Linked DNA regions of Verminephrobacter eiseniae EF01-2. The protein of the gene in region 1 binds, or shares a complex with, the protein of each later gene. Links are inferred from orthologs where the notes say so. Each region holds a gene or a part of one and is shown in the gene's direction. Other genes may lie near its edges. The genes, in order: rimM and rpsS.

The links.
Region 2: the proteins of rimM (region 1) and rpsS are in contact, whole or in part, in a crystal structure (PDB 3A1P), measured with the Thermus thermophilus proteins. The link is inferred for Verminephrobacter eiseniae EF01-2 from one-to-one orthologs. Residues at the interface, in WP_008632437.1 of Thermus thermophilus: Val4, Glu5, Ile6, Gly7, Arg8, Arg22, Gly23, Glu24, Val26, Leu84, Glu85, Glu86, Gly87, Arg88, Tyr89, Tyr90, Tyr91, Phe92, Leu94, Asp111, Ile112, Leu113, Asp114, Ala115, Gly116, Ala117, Gln118, Asp119, Val120, Ile122; in WP_011173711.1 of Thermus thermophilus: Lys28, Arg29, Leu30, Lys32, Thr48, Gln56, His57, Val58, Pro59, Val60, Tyr61, Thr63, Met66, Glu73, Phe74, Pro76, Thr77, Arg78, Arg81, His83, Gly84, Lys85, Glu86, Ala87, Lys88, Ala89, Thr90, Lys91, Lys92, Lys93.

What each region holds. Positions count from the first base shown.
Region 1 is NC_008786.1:4,320,179-4,328,645, forward strand. Bases 5,294-8,182 are described here. They hold rimM (ribosome maturation factor RimM), read left to right. Parts: upstream 5,294-6,397; coding sequence 6,398-6,967; downstream 6,968-8,182. Other genes in these bases: VEIS_RS19060 (TM2 domain-containing protein), read right to left, coding at 5,294-5,335; VEIS_RS19065 (GNAT family N-acetyltransferase), read right to left, coding at 5,347-5,892; rpsP (30S ribosomal protein S16), read left to right, coding at 6,068-6,319; trmD (tRNA (guanosine(37)-N1)-methyltransferase TrmD), read left to right, coding at 6,988-7,752; VEIS_RS19085 (enoyl-CoA hydratase-related protein), read left to right, coding at 7,901-8,182. Outside these bases: VEIS_RS19035 (glutathione S-transferase N-terminal domain-containing protein), read right to left, coding at 1-415; VEIS_RS19040 (cytochrome c1), read right to left, coding at 792-1,553; VEIS_RS19045 (cytochrome b), read right to left, coding at 1,570-2,982; petA (ubiquinol-cytochrome c reductase iron-sulfur subunit), read right to left, coding at 2,998-3,597; 4-hydroxythreonine-4-phosphate dehydrogenase PdxA, read right to left, coding at 3,718-4,755; more of VEIS_RS19060, read right to left, coding at 4,889-5,293; more of VEIS_RS19085, read left to right, coding at 8,183-8,467. UniProt on the Escherichia coli protein: One of at least 4 proteins (Era, RbfA, RimM and RsgA/YjeQ) that assist in the late assembly stage of the 30S ribosomal subunit.
Region 2 is NC_008786.1:1,404,292-1,412,791, forward strand. What follows is about bases 2,843-5,764. They hold rpsS (30S ribosomal protein S19), read left to right. Parts: upstream 2,843-4,126; coding sequence 4,127-4,402; downstream 4,403-5,764. Other genes in these bases: rplD (50S ribosomal protein L4), read left to right, coding at 2,843-2,977; rplW (50S ribosomal protein L23), read left to right, coding at 2,974-3,288; rplB (50S ribosomal protein L2), read left to right, coding at 3,292-4,116; rplV (50S ribosomal protein L22), read left to right, coding at 4,413-4,745; rpsC (30S ribosomal protein S3), read left to right, coding at 4,758-5,642. Also shown: tuf (elongation factor Tu), read left to right, coding at 1-1,145; rpsJ (30S ribosomal protein S10), read left to right, coding at 1,172-1,483; rplC (50S ribosomal protein L3), read left to right, coding at 1,683-2,357; more of rplD, read left to right, coding at 2,357-2,842; more of rplP, read left to right, coding at 5,765-6,061; rpmC (50S ribosomal protein L29), read left to right, coding at 6,078-6,272; rpsQ (30S ribosomal protein S17), read left to right, coding at 6,282-6,551; VEIS_RS06220 (peroxiredoxin), read left to right, coding at 6,729-7,235; VEIS_RS06225 (GNAT family N-acetyltransferase), read right to left, coding at 7,242-7,733; VEIS_RS06230 (cytochrome b/b6 domain-containing protein), read right to left, coding at 7,778-8,455. UniProt on the Escherichia coli protein: In the E.coli 70S ribosome in the initiation state it has been modeled to contact the 23S rRNA of the 50S subunit forming part of bridge B1a; this bridge is broken in the model with bound EF-G.

The sequences.
Region 1 (8,467 bases):
GGAACACCGGCGCCAGTTGCGTGAGGCGGTCGCGGATATGCGCGCGCGCCTTTTCCAGCGCCTTTTCGTTGCCCTTGGTGGCGCGCGATTCCAGGACATTCACATGCACGAACAGCTCTTTCTCGAAGTTCAGCAGGAACAGGCGCACGCGGGCCCGGTCCACCGGGTCACCCGGCATCAGCTGCGGATGGGGAAAGCGCTCGTCGATGTACTCATTGATGATGTTCGACTCGTACAGGATCAGGTCGCGCTCGACCAGGATCGGCACCTGGCCATAGGGGTTCATCACGCTGATGTCTTCCGGCTTGTTGTACAGGTCTACATCGCGGATTTCAAAGTCCATGCCCTTTTCAAACAACACGAAACGGCAGCGGTGGGAGAAGGGGCAGGTCGTACCCGAATAAAGCACCATCATGGCGGGAGGCTCCTAAAAATCAAAACAGCAGTGCGCCCGATGAGCCCACTGTGCAAGCGTGTTTTTCTGTGCGCAGTCAAGGAGCTCGGCGGCTTTCCCTTCCACTGGTTCATCCAACGATATCTGTGCACCCTTGGCCAAAGGATGCGCTGCCGGTTCTGCCGGCTTGCATTCATGCCGGCAACGGCTCCGTTTCCTTGTCGGGAAGCGCCAGGTATTGCGGGCAGGCGGAAAATTGCCCCCACTGATCCCCGGTGTGCAGAAGCTCGCAGGGCGCCCATGAAACCCGGGGCAGGCAGGCAAGCCCCATCGTGGTTCTTGGCAGGGGGTAGCACCAAGCCTTGGCACCTCTTGCGCAATGCTACGGCGCCGGCGTTTACTTCACGTCCTTCCAGTAGGCCGCGTGCAGCCGCCAGGTGATGAACGTGCACAGGAGCAGAAAAAGGATCACCCAGACGCCCACGCGCTTGCGCGTGTTCTGCGCGGGCTCGCCCATCCATTGCAGGTAGTTCACCAGATCCCCGACGTTTTGATCGAACTGCAGCGGCGTCATGCTGCCGGGCGTGATTTGCTGCCAGCCCTTGAATACCTCGGTGCTGTGGCCGTGGCTTTGCTGCGCCTCGAACACCGGTCGCCGGTCGCCCTGGAGTTGCCACAGCACATGGGGCATGCCCACGCTCGGGAAAGCCAGGTTGTTCCAGCCAGTGGCCTTGGTTTCATCACGGTAGAAGCTGCGCAGGAAGGTGTACAGGTAGTCGGCACCCGTGCCGCCATGGCCTGCGCGCGAGCGTGCGATCACGGTCAGATCGGGCGGGTTGGCGCCGAACCATTCCTTGGCCTGCTTGGGGTCGATCGCGGCCTTCATGGTCTCACCGATCTTGTCGGTCGTGAACAGCAGGTTGTCCTTGATCTGCTGCTCGGTCAGGCCGATGTCGCGCAGCCGGTTGAAGCGCATGTAGGCGGCAGAGTGACAGCTCAGGCAGTAGTTGACGAACAGTTTGGCGCCGTTTTGCAGCGACGCCAAGTCGTTGGTCTTGCCTGGCGCCTTGTCCCAGGCGATGGCTTCATCACCTGCGGCATGGGCCGCGCCGGCAAGCAGGCCCAGGGCGGCGATCAGCGTGAGGATGGGTCTCTTCATGGGCTTGTCTCCAGGCTCAGTGCGCCACATAGGTCACGCGGTCGGGCACGGGCTTGACTTCACCGATGCGGCTCCACCAAGGCATCAGCAGGAAGAAGCCGAAGTAAAACAGCGTGCCCAACTGCGACACCCGCTCACCGATTGGCGATGGCGGCTGCACGCCCAGATAGCCCAGGACCAGGAAGTCGATCACGAACAGGCCGTACAGGTACTTGTGCCAGCCAGGGCGGTAGCGGATCGACTTCACCGGGCTGTAGTCGAGCCATGGCAGGAAGAACAGGATGATCACGGAGCCGCCCATCACCACCACCCCCCAGAACTTGGCATCCAGCGACAGCATCAGCGCCACGGTCACGGCGGCGGCGGCAACGATGCCGGCCTTGATGAAACGGGGCAGGCAGGCCCTGAGCGCAGCCAGGCCGGCGCCGGCCAGAACGCAGGCGATCAGGGCGTACATCATCTCGCTGGTGATGGCGCGCAGCATCGAATAAAACGGCGTGAAGTACCAGACCGGCGCAATATGTGCCGGGGTCTGGAGCGGATCGGCCGGGATGAAGTTGTTGTATTCCAGGAAATAGCCCCCGAATTCGGGGGCAAGGAACACCACCGCAGCGAAGGCCATCAGAAACACGCTCGCCCCGAAGATGTCATGCACTGTGTAGTAGGGGTGGAAAGGCACGCCATCGAGGGGATGGCCGTTGGCATCCTTGGGCGCCTTCGGGCCCTTGATTTCCACGCCGTCGGGGTTGTTCGAGCCGACATCGTGCAGCGCCAGTATGTGCGCGGCCACCAGGCCCAGCAGCACCAGCGGCACGGCGATCACATGGAAGCTGAAGAAGCGGTTCAGCGTGGCATCGCCGACCACATAGTCGCCACGGATCAGCAGCGCCAGATCAGGGCCGATGAAGGGGATGGCGGCGAACAGGTTGACGATCACCTGCGCGCCCCAGTACGACATCTGGCCCCATGGCAGCAGGTAGCCCATGAAGGCTTCGGCCATCAGGCACAGGAAGATGGCGCAACCGAAGATCCAGATCAGCTCACGCGGCTTGCGGTAGCTGCCGTAGATCAGGCCACGGAACATGTGCAGATAGACCACCACGAAAAAGGCCGAGGCCCCGGTCGAGTGCAGGTAGCGGATCAGCCAGCCCGAGGGCACATCGCGCATGATGTACTCGACCGAGGCGAACGCCAGGCTGGCGTCGGGCTTGTAGTGCATGACCAGGAAGATGCCGGTCACGATCTGTATCACCAGCACCAGCAGCGCCAGCGAGCCGAAGATGTACCAGAAGTTGAAGTTCTTCGGAGCGTAGTACTCCGACATATGCACTTTGTAGAAATCGAATGCAGACGGGAAGCGGTTTTCGAACCAGTTCGTGACCTTGGCACTGGTCGATGCGTTGGGCGAGATTTCCTTGAATTGGGCCATGGTCGTCTGGCTCCTTCAAGCCGGCTTGTCTTCACCGATCAGCAAGCGCGTATCGGAAAGGTACATGTGGGGGGGCACTTCCAGGTTGTCGGGTGCGGGCTTGTTCTTGAACACGCGGCCGGCCATGTCGAACGTGGAGCCATGGCAGGGGCACAGGAAGCCGCCCTGCCAGTCGTCCGGCAGCGAGGGCTGGGCGCCGGGCTGGAACTTGTCCGAAGGCGAGCACCCCAGGTGCGAGCAGATGCCGATACCGACGAAAATCTCGGGCTTGATGGAGCGCGCTTCGTTGCGGGCATACGCGGGGGTCAGCTCGTCCGGCTTGCGCCTGGATTGGGGATCGGCCAACTGGTCATCGAGCTTGGGCAGTTCGGCCAACTGCGCGGGTGTGCGCCTGACGATCCAGACCGGCTTGCCGCGCCACTCCACCGTGACCTTTTCCCCGGGGTTCAGGGCCGAGATGTCCACCTCCACCGCAGCACCGGCGGCTTTGGCGCGCTCGGAAGGCTGGAAACTGCTGACGAAAGGAACGGCGGTCGCCGCGCTGCCCACCGCGCCCGCACAGCCGGACGCGATCAGCCATGTTCTTTTGCTGGCGTCGATGGGAGAGTCACTCATGGGGGTCCTCGAAGAACATCTCGAAATGGGGTCAGCCGGCGATTGTAGCGCAGCGGAAAGGGGTATTTTCAAACTGCGCGACAGCGCCGCAGCCCTTGCCCACTGGGCCGCACAGGTGTTTCATGCCCCTGCGCCACACAGCGTGCGCGCCATGCGCACCGCCTCGATCAGGCTGGCGGCATCGGCCACCCCCTGCCCGGCAATGTCGAAGGCCGTGCCGTGGTCGGGGCTGGTGCGCACCAGGGGCAGGCCCAGCGTCACGTTCACCCCCCTGTCGAGTCCCAGGTATTTGATCGGGATCAGCCCCTGGTCGTGGTACATCGCGATCACCACGTCGAACTCGCCGCCCTGCGGCGGCCTGCTGCGCGCGCGCATGAACACCGTATCGGGCGCAAACGGGCCGTGCACCTGCATGCCCTGCGCGCGCGCAGCGGCGATGGCCGGGGCGATCACCTCCAGTTCCTCGCGGCCGAACAGCCCGCCTTCGCCCGCATGGGGGTTCAGGCCCGCCACCGCGATGCGCGGCGCATGCCCGAGGCTGCGCGTGAGCGCGGCATGCGTGATCTGCAGCGTCTGCAACAGTTGCCCGAACGTGAGCGCAGCAATCGCCGCGCGCAGCGATACATGGATGCTGACCAACACGGTGCGCAGTTCGGCATTCGCCAGCATCATGCGCACCGGCATTCGTTCCAACGCCAGGCCCTGGTACGCGGCGGCTTCGGCCTGCAGCAGTTCGGTATGCCCGGCAAAGCCCACACCCGCCGCCGCCAAGGCCGCCTTGTGCAAGGGCGCCGTGACGATGGCCGCCACCTCGCCCCGGAGCGCCGCGCGCGCCGCCCAGACCACGCTGTCGGCCGCAGCACGCCCTGCCGCCGCACTGACCTGCCCCCAGGGCTGCGGGCCCGGGATGCCGGGCAACTGCAACACCGGCACGCAGCGGGGCGGCATCTTCAGCGCCTGGGCCGGCGCGCTGATCTGCGCCACCGGAACCCCCGGCATGCCGGGGCGCACGAGCGCCTGCGCGGCGCGCCGCAGGCTCGCCACATCGCCGACCACGAAGCAGCCATGCAGTTCGGCCGCTGCGTCGCGAAAGGCCTTGGCCACGATCTCCGGGCCTATGCCGGCGCTGTCTCCCTGGGTGATGGCGATGGTCTGCATGCACTGATCTGAGCTGAATGAATCGAGAAAACCTGTGGCGCTTTGTTTCATTGCCCATGGTGCTATCGATCGATGAATCAATGGGCATCCGGGAACCATTCATGCGCTGGCCAGGCCCTGCGCCTGACGACTTTTACTGCGAGATCTTGCGCGCTTCTTCGATCTGGTACTCGAAATACCTTTGCACGCTGAACGCGATGCTGGCCATCAACACGCTGGCGCCGACCAGCAGCGACACCACGCTGGCGCCTATGGTGCCCCACCCGGTTCTGCCGGGGGCGGCATCGGGGGCGGCCTGGGGGTTGAAGCGGGCGTTCCATGCCTGGGGCGACATCAGTGCGTACAAGATGGCGCGCAACGCGCAGCCCGCGACCGTAAAGCCCAACAGCGGTATCAGCACCCAGCTATAGGGGTCGTCCAGACCGAACTGCTGCACCCGCTCGATGCCGTAGAGGCCCAGAGCCGTGGGGATGGGCAGCAACCAGCCGGGCATGTCGGCCAGGCCATGCAGGTAAAAGCGGTGCAGACCCACGGGTCCGCCGGCAAAGGCGAGCCAGGCGGCCAGGGTTTTGTTTTTCATGGGTGGTTCGATCATCCAGGCGCTGCGCCATCGCCTTCCGGCGCGGTGCTGTCACCGGCGCCCAGGGGTTTTTCCATCAGCACGATGTCGCGCCAGGCGCCAAACTTCCAGCCCACGGAGCGCATGGTGCCGACATCGGTAAAGCCCAGCGCCCGGTGCAGGCCGATCGAGCCTGCGTTCGCCGAGTCGCCGATGACGGCCAGCAGCTTGCGCACGCCTGCGGCCTGAGCCTGCGCCACCAGTTCTGCCAGCAGTTGGCGGCCCAGCCCCCGGCCACGGGCGCTGTCGGCCACATACACCGAGTCCTCGGCCGAGAAACGGTAGGCCGGGCGCGGCTTGAACCAGTTGGCATAGGCAAAGCCCAGGATCTGGCCGTCTTCCTGCGCCACCAGCCAGGGCAGGCCACGCGCCAGCACGTCGGCGCGACGGGCGGCCATCTCGGTCGCGCAAGGAGGATCCAACTCGAACGTGCCCGTGCCGTGGAGCACATGGTGCCGGTAAATGGCCGTCACTGCGGGGATGTCGTCGTCGGCGCCGGGGCGGATGATGGTGGTCATATTCAGGCAAAGAGATATACTGGCGGGCTTTGCAGCGTGTCGCTGGCCGGATGGCCGGGTCGTGCGTCCCGCAGCGTTGCAAAATTGGTTGTGTGGTCAGTATGGTCAGTGGTTACGAACACCGTGAACCCCCGGCAAGCATTGCCGGCGTTCAGCACCCGAAGGATAAAGCATCATGGTCGTCATTCGACTCTCCCGTGGCGGCGCCAAAGGCCGGCCTTTTTTCAACATCGTCGTTGCCGACAAGCGCGTGCGCCGTGATGGCCGCTTCATCGAGCGCCTCGGGTTTTACAACCCCACCGCCAAGGAAAACGAAGAAGGTCTGCGCATCATGCAAGACCGTTTGACGTACTGGAAGAGCGTCGGCGCCCAGTCTTCGCCCACGGTCGAGCGCTTGGTCAAACAAGCCGCCAAGCAAATGGCCTGACCGGGCGGCACTTCCCGAAAAGGGCGGGTTCCCCGGGCTTGCCCGGCGGGGCCGGCTCTTTTTTTCATCATGCACACCATGGCCACTGCGCTGACGCTGGAGCCGACAGCCCTGCCGTCCGATGCGATCGAGGTCGGGCGCATTGCCGATGCCTGGGGGCTGCAGGGCTGGTTCAAGGTGCAGCCCTACAGCGCCGACCCCGAGGCATTGTTTTCCTGCAAGCGCTGGTATTTGCAGCCTGCAGCGCGTGGCGCCAAAGCCTTTGGCGGCACGGTGCTGCTGCCCATCCGCCAGGCCAAGGACCATGGCGGCATGGTGCTGGCCTGGGCGCAGGACATCGATGACCGCAACACCGCCGAGGCCCTGCGCGGCGCGCGCATCTTCGTGCCGCGGTCGAGCTTTCCATCGCCCCCGCCGGGCGAGTATTACTGGGTCGACCTGATCGGCCTTCAGGTCATCAACCGCCAGGGCCTGGCGTTGGGCCAGGTGCGCGAACTGCGCGCCACCGGCGCGCAGACCTTGCTGGTGCTGGCCCACGAGCAAGACGGCAAGGCCGGCAAGCGCATGATTCCTTTCGTCCCGGCCTTCGTGGACCAGGTGGAACTGCCGCAAAAGCGCATCATCGTCGACTGGCAGCCCGACTATTGATCGAAGCGCAGCGCGCACCCATGCGCTTTGACATCATCACCCTGCTTCCCGAACTGTTCGCACCGTTGCTGGCCAGTGGCGTGACGCGGCGCGCCTACGCCAGCGGGCAGGTCGATGTGCGCCTGTGGAACCCGCGCGCGTATGCCGAAGGCCATTACCGCCGGGTCGATGACCGCCCGTTTGGCGGCGGGCCGGGCATGGTGCTGCTGGCCGAGCCGCTGGCGCGCTGCCTGGCGGCGATCCGCGCCGGGCGCGGCGAACCCCGCGCCGGCCAAGCGCCGCTGGTGCTGTTTTCGCCCATTGGCGAGCCGCTCCGGCACCGCCTGGTGCAGCGCTGGTCGGCCAGCGCCGGCGCCATCTTGCTGTGCGGGCGGTATGAAGGCGTAGACCAGCGCTTCATCGACGCGCATGTCGACTTGCAGATCAGCCTGGGCGACTTTGTGTTGTCGGGCGGTGAAATTGCGGCCATGGCCTTGCTCGATGCCGTGGCGCGCCTGCAGCCCGGCGTGCTCAATGACCAGGACAGCCACCAACTCGACAGCTTCCATCCGGCCCTCGACGGCCTGCTCGACTGCCCGCACTACACGCGCCCGCAGACCTGGGCCGGGCAGTCGGTGCCGGCCGCACTGCTGTCGGGCAACCATGCGCAGATCGAGCGCTGGCGGCGCGAGCAGCGCCTGGCCGTCACCGCCCGCCACCGGCCCGAACTGATCGATGCCGCGCGCCAAGCCGCCCGCCTGAGCGCTGCCGACGAAGCCTTCCTGGCCCAGCTTGGCGGGGGTTGACCCAAGGGTTTTCACCGAGTGATTTGATCTGCATCAACGGCGTATTATCTACCGCACGGTCGGTCAATGATGTTCGTGATCGATCGATGCAGGACTTCCCCTTCCTGATGGTGATTGATGGTGATGGGCAGCAGCAGCAGGAGCATTCATGTCTGAACCCCTTGTCTTGGTGACGCAATCGGGTGCCGTGCAAACGCTGGCGCTGAACCGGCCGGCCGCGCTGAACAGCTTGACCGCCGCGTTGCACGCGCAGTTGCTGGCCGCGCTGGAGGCCACCGCTGCCGCGTGCGACGTGCGCTGCGTGGTCATCACGGGCATGGGGCGGGCGTTTTGCGCCGGCCAGGACCTGAATGACATCGCCGCCGCGCCTGCGTCCGGTTCGGGCGATCCGGCGCCCGCGCCCGGTTCGGCGGGCGCTCAGGCCCAGGACTTGGGCCGCGTGATCGAGACCCTGTACCGGCCGCTGTGTCTGCGCATCCGCAGCATGCCCGTTCCGGTGCTGGCAGCGGTCAACGGTGTGGCCGCCGGTGCCGGTGCCTGCCTGGCTCTGGGCTGCGATCTGGTGCTGGCGGCGCGTTCGGCCAGTTTCATCATGGCTTTCAGCAAAATCGGGCTGCTGCCCGATACCGGCGGAACCTGGCTGCTGCCGCGCCTGGTGGGGCGCGCGCAGGCTCTGGGGCTGGCCTTGCTGGGCGACAAACTGCCTGCGCCCGAG
Region 2 (8,500 bases), 2.9 Mb from region 1 along the record:
GCACCATCGGTCACGTCGACCATGGCAAGACAACGCTGACGGCGGCCATCGCCACCGTGCTGTCTACCAAGTTCGGCGGCGAAGCCAAGGCTTATGACCAGATCGATGCAGCGCCCGAAGAAAAGGCCCGTGGCATCACCATCAACACCGCCCATGTGGAATACGAGACGGCCAACCGCCACTACGCCCATGTCGACTGCCCCGGCCACGCCGACTATGTGAAGAACATGATCACCGGCGCCGCCCAGATGGACGGCGCCATCCTGGTGTGCTCGGCCGCCGACGGCCCCATGCCCCAGACCCGCGAGCATATCCTGCTGGCCCGCCAGGTGGGCGTGCCTTACATCGTCGTGTTCCTGAACAAATGCGACATGGTCGATGACGAAGAACTGCTCGAACTCGTCGAGATGGAAGTGCGCGAACTGCTCGACAAGTACGACTTCCCCGGCGACGACACCCCGATCATTCGCGGCTCGGCCAAGCTGGCGCTCGAAGGCGACAAGGGCGTGCAAGGCGAACAAGCCATCATGAAGCTCGCGCACGCGCTGGACACCTACATCCCGACGCCCGAGCGCGCGATAGACGGCACCTTCCTGATGCCGGTGGAAGACGTGTTCTCGATCTCCGGCCGCGGCACCGTGGTCACCGGCCGCGTCGAGCGCGGCGTCATCAAGGTGGGCGAAGAAATCGAAATCGTCGGCATCCGCGACACGCAAAAAACCATCTGCACCGGCGTGGAGATGTTCCGCAAACTGCTTGACCAGGGCCAGGCCGGCGACAACGTCGGCCTGCTGCTGCGCGGCACCAAGCGCGAAGACGTGGAACGCGGGCAGGTGCTGTGCAAGCCCGGCTCGATCAAGCCGCACACCCACTTCACCGCCGAGGTCTACGTGCTGAGCAAGGACGAAGGAGGGCGGCACACGCCGTTTTTCAACAACTACCGGCCGCAGTTCTACTTTCGCACCACGGACGTGACCGGGGCCATCGAGTTGCCGGCGGACAAGGAAATGGTGATGCCGGGCGACAACGTATCGATCACGGTCAAGCTGATCAACCCGATCGCGATGGAAGAAGGTCTGCGCTTTGCGATCCGCGAAGGCGGCCGCACCGTGGGCGCTGGTGTCGTGGCCAAGATCCTGGCCTGATGCGCCCGCAAAACCAGGAACCTGCCATGTCCAAGCAAAAAATCCGCATCCGCCTGAAGGCATTCGATTACAAGCTGATCGACCAGTCCGCAGCCGAGATCGTCGACACCGCCAAGCGCACCGGCGCCATCGTCAAGGGCCCCGTGCCCTTGCCAACGCGCATGAAGCGTTTTGACATCCTGCGCTCGCCGCATGTCAACAAGACCAGCCGCGACCAGCTCGAAATCCGCACGCACCAGCGCCTGATGGACATCGTCGACCCCACCGACAAGACGGTGGACGCACTGATGAAGCTCGACCTGCCTGCGGGCGTGGATGTCGAAATCAAGCTGCAATGATTCAAGCCATGCGAACCTGGCTGGAAAAAACCGGGTTCGCGCGCTATACTCTGCGGCTTGCCTGATTGGGCGCCGGCCCGGGAAAGCCGCCTGTAGCGCATGATGGCAACCGAAGTCTTATCAACCCTTCTTTCACGCACCTGAGGTGCAAACGCCGCAGCCAATTGAAGTTGCGGCGGTGGAAGTTTTGGAGAAACCAATGAGTCTGAGCAACTCCCTCGGGTTGCTGGGTCGCAAAGTGGGCATGATGCGTCTGTTCACCGATGATGGGGACGCAGTGCCTGTCACGGTGGTCGATGTGTCCGACAACCGCGTGACCCAGGTCAAAACCCAAGAGAACGACGGCTATGTCGCCTTGCAGGTCACGTTCGGTGCGCGCAAGGCCTCGCGCGTGAGCAAGCCCGAAGCCGGCCACCTTGCCAAGGCAGGGGTGCAAGCCGGAGAGATCATCCAGGAATTTCGCGTCAGCGCCGATACCGCCGCCCAGTACCAGGCGGGCGCATCGGTGGCGATAACGTCGGTGTTTTCCGTGGGCCAGAAGGTCGATGTGCAAGGCACCTCGATCGGCAAGGGCTATGCCGGCACCATCAAGCGCCACAACATGCGGTCGCAGCGCGCCTCGCACGGCAACAGCCGTTCGCACAACGTGCCCGGCTCGATCGGCATGGCGCAGGACCCGGGCCGCGTGTTCCCCGGCAAGCGGATGACGGGCCACCTCGGCGATGCCACCCGGACCACGCAAAATCTCGACCTGATCCGCATCGACGAAGCGCGGCAACTGCTGTTGATCAAGGGCGCCATCCCGGGCTCCAAGGGCGGGTTCGTGACGGTGCGTCCGGCCGTCCGGAGCCAGGCTGCGAAAGGAGCGAACTGATGCAGCTCGAACTCCTGAATGACCAAGGCCAGGGCGCATCCCGGCTGGATGTGCCCGAAACCGTTTTCGGTCGCGAATACAACGAAGCGCTGGTGCACCAGATCGTGGTCGCCTACCAGGCCAACGCACGCCAAGGCACCCGCGCCCAGAAAGACCGTGGGCAGGTCCGGCACTCGACCAGGAAGCCGTTCAAGCAAAAGGGCACGGGCAATGCGCGCGCCGGCATGACCTCCTCGCCGCTGTGGCGCGGGGGTGGCCGGATTTTTCCGAACATGCCGGACGAGAACTTCACGCACAAGATCAACAAGAAGATGTACCGCGCCGGCATGTCGGCGATCTTCTCGCAGTTGGCCCGCGAAGGCCGTCTGGCGGTGGTCGAATCGATCAAGCTCGACTCGCCCAAGACCCGGGTCCTGGCCGACAAGTTCAAGGCGATGAACCTGCAATCGGTGATGGTGATTGCCGATGAAGTCGACGAAAACCTGTATCTGGCAGCGCGCAACCTGGTGAACGTGCTCGTCGTCGAGCCCCGTTACGCCGATCCCGTGTCGCTGGTGCGCTTCAAGAAAGTGCTCGTCACCAAGGGCGCAATCGACAAACTCCAGGAGATGTTCGCATGAGCGCGCCCCACTTCGACGAAGCACGTCTGATGCAGGTGCTGGTCGCTCCCATCGTCTCCGAAAAGGCCACGATGCTTGCCGACAAGTCCAATGCCGTGACGTTCAAGGTGCTGCAAAACGCCACCAAGCCGGAGATCAAGGCCGCTGTGCAGTTGCTGTTCAAGGTTCAGGTCAAGGGTGTTTCCGTGCTCAATACCAAGGGCAAGACCAAGCGCACCGGCAAGACGATCGGCCGCCGCGACAATGTCCGCAAGGCCTATGTCACGCTGCAGCCCGGTCAAGAACTGAAATTCTCCGGGGAGGCCGCGTAAATCATGGCTGTCATCAAGATGAAACCCACCTCGCCCGGGCGCCGCGCCGTGGTGAAGGTCACGCGGGAGCACCTGCACAAGGGCCAGCCCCATGCCCCGCTGCTGGAGCCCCAGTTCCAGAAAGCGGGCCGCAACAACAACGGCCACATCACCACCCGCCACAAGGGCGGTGGTCACAAGCACCACTACCGGGTGGTGGACTTCAAGCGCAACAAGGACGGCATTGCGGCCAAGGTCGAGCGCATCGAGTACGACCCGAACCGCACGGCCCATATCGCGCTGGTGTGCTACGCCGACGGTGAACGGCGCTACATCATCGCGCCGCGCAACCTGGAAGTGGGCGCCACGCTGCTGTCCGGCGCGGAGGCCCCGATCCGCGCCGGCAACACGCTGCCGATCCGCAACATCCCCGTGGGTTCGACCATCCACTGCATCGAGCTCAAGCCCGGTGCCGGCGCGCAGATCGCCCGCTCGGCCGGCGCCTCGGCCACGCTGCTGGCGCGCGAAGGCACCTACGCCCAAGTGCGCATGCGCTCGGGCGAGGTGCGCAAGATCCACATCGAATGCCGCGCCACCATCGGCGAGGTGGCCAACGAAGAGCACAGCCTGCGCCAACTGGGCAAAGCCGGGGTCAAGCGCTGGATGGGGATCCGTCCCACGGTGCGCGGCGTGGCCATGAACCCGGTGGATCACCCGCACGGTGGCGGCGAAGGCCGCACCGGTGAAGGCCGCCATGCCGTCGATCCCTGGGGCAATCTGACCAAGGGTTATCGCACCCGCAACAACAAGCGCACACAGAGCATGATCGTGTCGCGTCGCAAGAAGTAAGGGGTAACGGATGACTCGCTCTCTCAAAAAGGGTCCATTTGTTGACCATCACTTGCTGGCCAAGGTCGAAAAAGCCGTCGCCACCAAGGACAAGAAACCCGTCAAGACCTGGTCGCGTCGCTCCATGGTGCTGCCCGAGTTCATCGGTCTGACCATCGCCGTGCACAACGGCAAGCAGCATGTGCCGGTCTATGTCACCGACCAGATGGTGGGCCACAAGCTGGGCGAATTCGCCCTGACGCGCACCTTCAAGGGCCACCCCGCTGACAAGAAAGTCAAGAAGTAAGGAGTCGACCATGCCTGAAACACATGCCATCTTGCGGGGTGTCCGTCTGTCGGTCGACAAGGGTCGTCTGGTCGCTGACCTGATTCGCGGCAAGAAGGTCGATCAAGCGCTGAACATCCTGAACTTCACGCAGAAAAAAGCTGCAGGAATCATCCGGAAGGTGCTGGAGTCGGCCATCGCCAACGCCGAACACAACGATAGTGCCGACATCGACGAACTGAAGGTCAAGACCATCCATGTCGAGCAAGGCACCACCCTCAAGCGCTCCGCCGCGCGCGCCAAAGGTCGCGGCAACCGCATCAGCAAGCCGACGTGCCATGTGTACGTGACGGTAGGCAACTAAAGGGCCAGGACCATGGGACAGAAAATCCATCCTACCGGCTTTCGCCTTGCGGTCAGCCGCAACTGGGCCAGCCGTTGGTACGCCGACAACCGCGATTTCGCCGGCATGCTGGCCGAAGACATCAAGGTGCGCGAGTACCTCAAGACCAAGCTCAAGAACGCCGCCGTCTCGCGCATCCTGATCGAGCGCCCGGCCAAGAACGCGCGCATCACCATTTACTCGGCCCGTCCCGGTGTGGTGATCGGCAAGAAAGGCGAAGACATCGAGAGCCTGAAAAAGGAACTCGCCGTGCGCCTGGGCGTGCCGGTGGCAGTGAACATCGAAGAAGTGCGCAAGCCGGAAATCGACGCCAAGCTGATCGCCGACAGCATCACGCAGCAGTTGGAAAAGCGCATCATGTTCCGCCGCGCGATGAAGCGCGCGATGCAAAACGCGATGCGTCTGGGGGCACAGGGCATCAAGATCATGTCGTCCGGCCGGCTCAACGGCATCGAAATCGCGCGTTGCGAGTGGTACCGCGAAGGCCGCGTGCCGCTGCACACGCTGCGTGCGGACATCGACTACGGCACCTCGGAAGCCAAGACCACCTATGGCGTGATCGGCGTCAAGGTCTGGGTCTACAAAGGCGACACGCTGGGCCGCAACGACCTGCCCGCCGTGGAAACCCCGCGCCCGGACGAAGAGCGCCGCCCACGCGGCCCACGCCGTGATGGCCGCCCCGGCGGCGACCGTTCGGGCGCAGGCCGTGGACCGCGTCGCCCTGCCGCTGGCAACAGCGCGCCGGCCGATGGCAGCGACAAGCCGGCTGGCGCCGGGGGCGCTGACAACACCGCCGTCAAGCGCGTGCGCAAAGTCGCCGCGCCTGCGGCACCCGCTGCGGACGTAAAGGGAGAATAAGCATGTTGCAACCTGCTCGCCGCAAATACCGCAAGGAGCAAAAGGGCCGCAATACCGGTGTCGCTACGCGGGGTGCTACCGTAGCCTTCGGTGATTTCGGTCTCAAATGCACCGACCGTGGCCGGCTGACGGCCCGCCAGATCGAGGCGGCACGCCGTGCGATCTCCCGCCATGTCAAGCGTGGCGGCCGCATCTGGATCCGCGTGTTCCCGGACAAGCCCATTTCCACCAAGCCCGCCGAAGTGCGCATGGGCAACGGCAAGGGCAACCCCGAGTACTACGTGGCCGAAATCCAGCCCGGAAAAATCGTTTTCGAGATCGTCGGTGTGCCCGAAGAACTGGCCCGTGAAGCCTTCCGCCTGGCGGCCGCCAAACTGCCGCTGCGCACCACCTTCGTCAGCCGTCTGATCGGCGCCTGATTCAGGAGAACCCGCCATGAAAACCACTGAACTGCGCGCAAAAGATGTCGCCGGCATCGAAGCCGAAATCAAGGCCCTGCAAAAAGCCCATTTCAGCCTGCGCATGCAAAAGGCAACCCAGCAACTGTCCAACACCAGCACGCTGCGCACCACCCGCCGAGCCATCGCCCGGGCCAAAACCATTCTTGCGCAAAAGCAAGCCGCCCACTGAGGAGCACCCATGACGGAAGCCCAAAAATCCCTCAAGCGCACCCTGATCGGCAAGGTGGTCAGTGACAAGCGGCAAAAGACCGTGACCGTGCTGGTCGAGCGCCGTGTCAAGCACGAGCTCTACGGCAAGATCATTGCCCGTTCGAGCAAGTACCACGCCCATGACGAAAAGGGCGAATACAAGCTGGGCGACATGATAGAAATCACCGAGAGCCGTCCGCTGTCCAAAACCAAGAACTGGGTGGCCAGCCGCCTGGTGCAAAAGGCCGGCCTGCTGTAAGCGGCCGCGCCACAGCCGGCGCTGCGGGCCGACACAATCTCCCGCGCCCGGCAAAGCCTTTCGCAACGACCCACAATGTGGGTCGCTTTGCTTTGTGCGGGCTTGTGGGGGCCATTCCCCGGCAAGGTTTCCTGGCAAAGCCCCCTGTTGAATCCACCATCCAGAGGAGAGCCAGCCATGATCAAAGTCGGAGACCGCCTGCCCGCAACCACGCTGATGGAGTATCACGAAGTCGAAGGCCCGGGCTGCAGCGTGGGCCCCAACCCCGTGCCCGTTGTCGAGGCCACGGCCGGCAAGACGATCGCGCTGTTTGCCCTGCCGGGCGCGTTCACGCCCACCTGCTCGGCCCGGCATCTGCCCGGTTATCTGCAAAAGGCCGATGAATTCAAGGCCGCAGGCGTTGACGAAATCTGGTGCATCAGCGTCAACGACGCCTTCGTGATGGGGGCCTGGGCGCGTGAGCAAAAGAGCGCCGGCAAGCTGCGCCTGCTGGCCGATGGCGATGCCACCTTCACCAAGGCCACCGGCCTGACGCTCGATCTGAGCGGCAAGGGCCTGGGACTGCGCAGCAACCGCTACTCGATGCTGGTGCGCGATGGCAAGGTGGTCACGCTCAACGTCGAAGCCCCGGGCCAATTCGAGGTGAGCGGCGCAGACCGGCTGCTGGCCCAGGCCAAGGGCTGACAGGCTTCAGGAAATGTCGGCCTTGAGGTAATGCGCGCCCGCGATCGGGTTGTGGTAGTAGGGCGCAATCGCGGCAAAGCCCAGGTCGGTGTACAGCGTGCGGGCCGATTCCATGTCGTCGAGCGTGTCGAGCAAGACACAGGCGTAGCCAGCTTGCCGGGCCCGGTCCAGCGTGGCCTCGGCCAGCTCGCGCCCCAGGCCGCGACGGCGAAACGCCTTGCGCACGTACAGCCGCTTCATTTCGCTGGCGTTGGGGTAATCGGCGCTGTCCAGCGGGCGCAACGCGCAGCAGCCGGCAATGGCGCCCTCGACTTCGGCCAGCAGCAGTGCACCGCGCGGCGCTGCATAGTCGCCGGGCAGTTGCGCCAGCTCGCTCTCGAAGTTCTGGAAGCACAGGTCCACACCGAGGCTGTTGGCGTACTCGCGAAAGATCTGGCGCACCGCTTCCATCTCGGCGGGCGAGGACGGGGTGCGCAGGGTGACGGCAGGCGGGTCCACGACGCGGGTTCAAACGATGACAGCCCGCAGTGTAGCGAGTTCGCTCACCAGCCTGCGGCTGATGCCAGTGATGACAGCCACCATGACAGCCCGGCACACAGGGCCAGCAGCAGCAGCGCTGCGACCCGGCTGCCGAGGTCATCGCGCGAGGGGGCGACGGCGCTGGCCAGCAGCTTGTCGCCATCGAGCATCGGCCGGATCAGCCGCCGCCGCACGCGCACATAAAACACGATGGCCAGCAGATGCAGGCCCGCCAGTCCCAGCACCAGATACTGGCCGATGCCCTCGTGGTAGCTCGTCATCTGCTCGACCACCGCGTTCGATACCCGTGCTGACAGCGGCCCGGCAAAGGCGATCTCGTCGTCGCTGAACAGGCCGGTCCCGACCTGCGCCAGCAGCACTGCCAGCAAGGAGAACACCGACAGCGCGCCCAGCGGACTGTGGCCAACGTCGTCCTGCGGGTGGGGCATGCCGCGCAGGTAGCGCAGCAGCCGCGCCGGCGAATACAGGAAGGCCGCAAAGCGCGACCAGCGCCCGCCGACCAAGCCCCAGACGATGCGAAACAGCAGCAGCGCCAACACCACATGGCCCAGGCGCAGGTGCCACAGCATTGCGTTGCCGCCCAGTTTGCCGGTGATGACCAGCGCCACCACACAGGCGGCCAGCGCCCAGTGGAAGATGCGGGTCGGAAGATCCCAGATGCGGACGGTGTGCTGCGTCATGGTGCGTGCTGTGTCATGATGTGTGCGGTGTGATGTGCCGTGCTC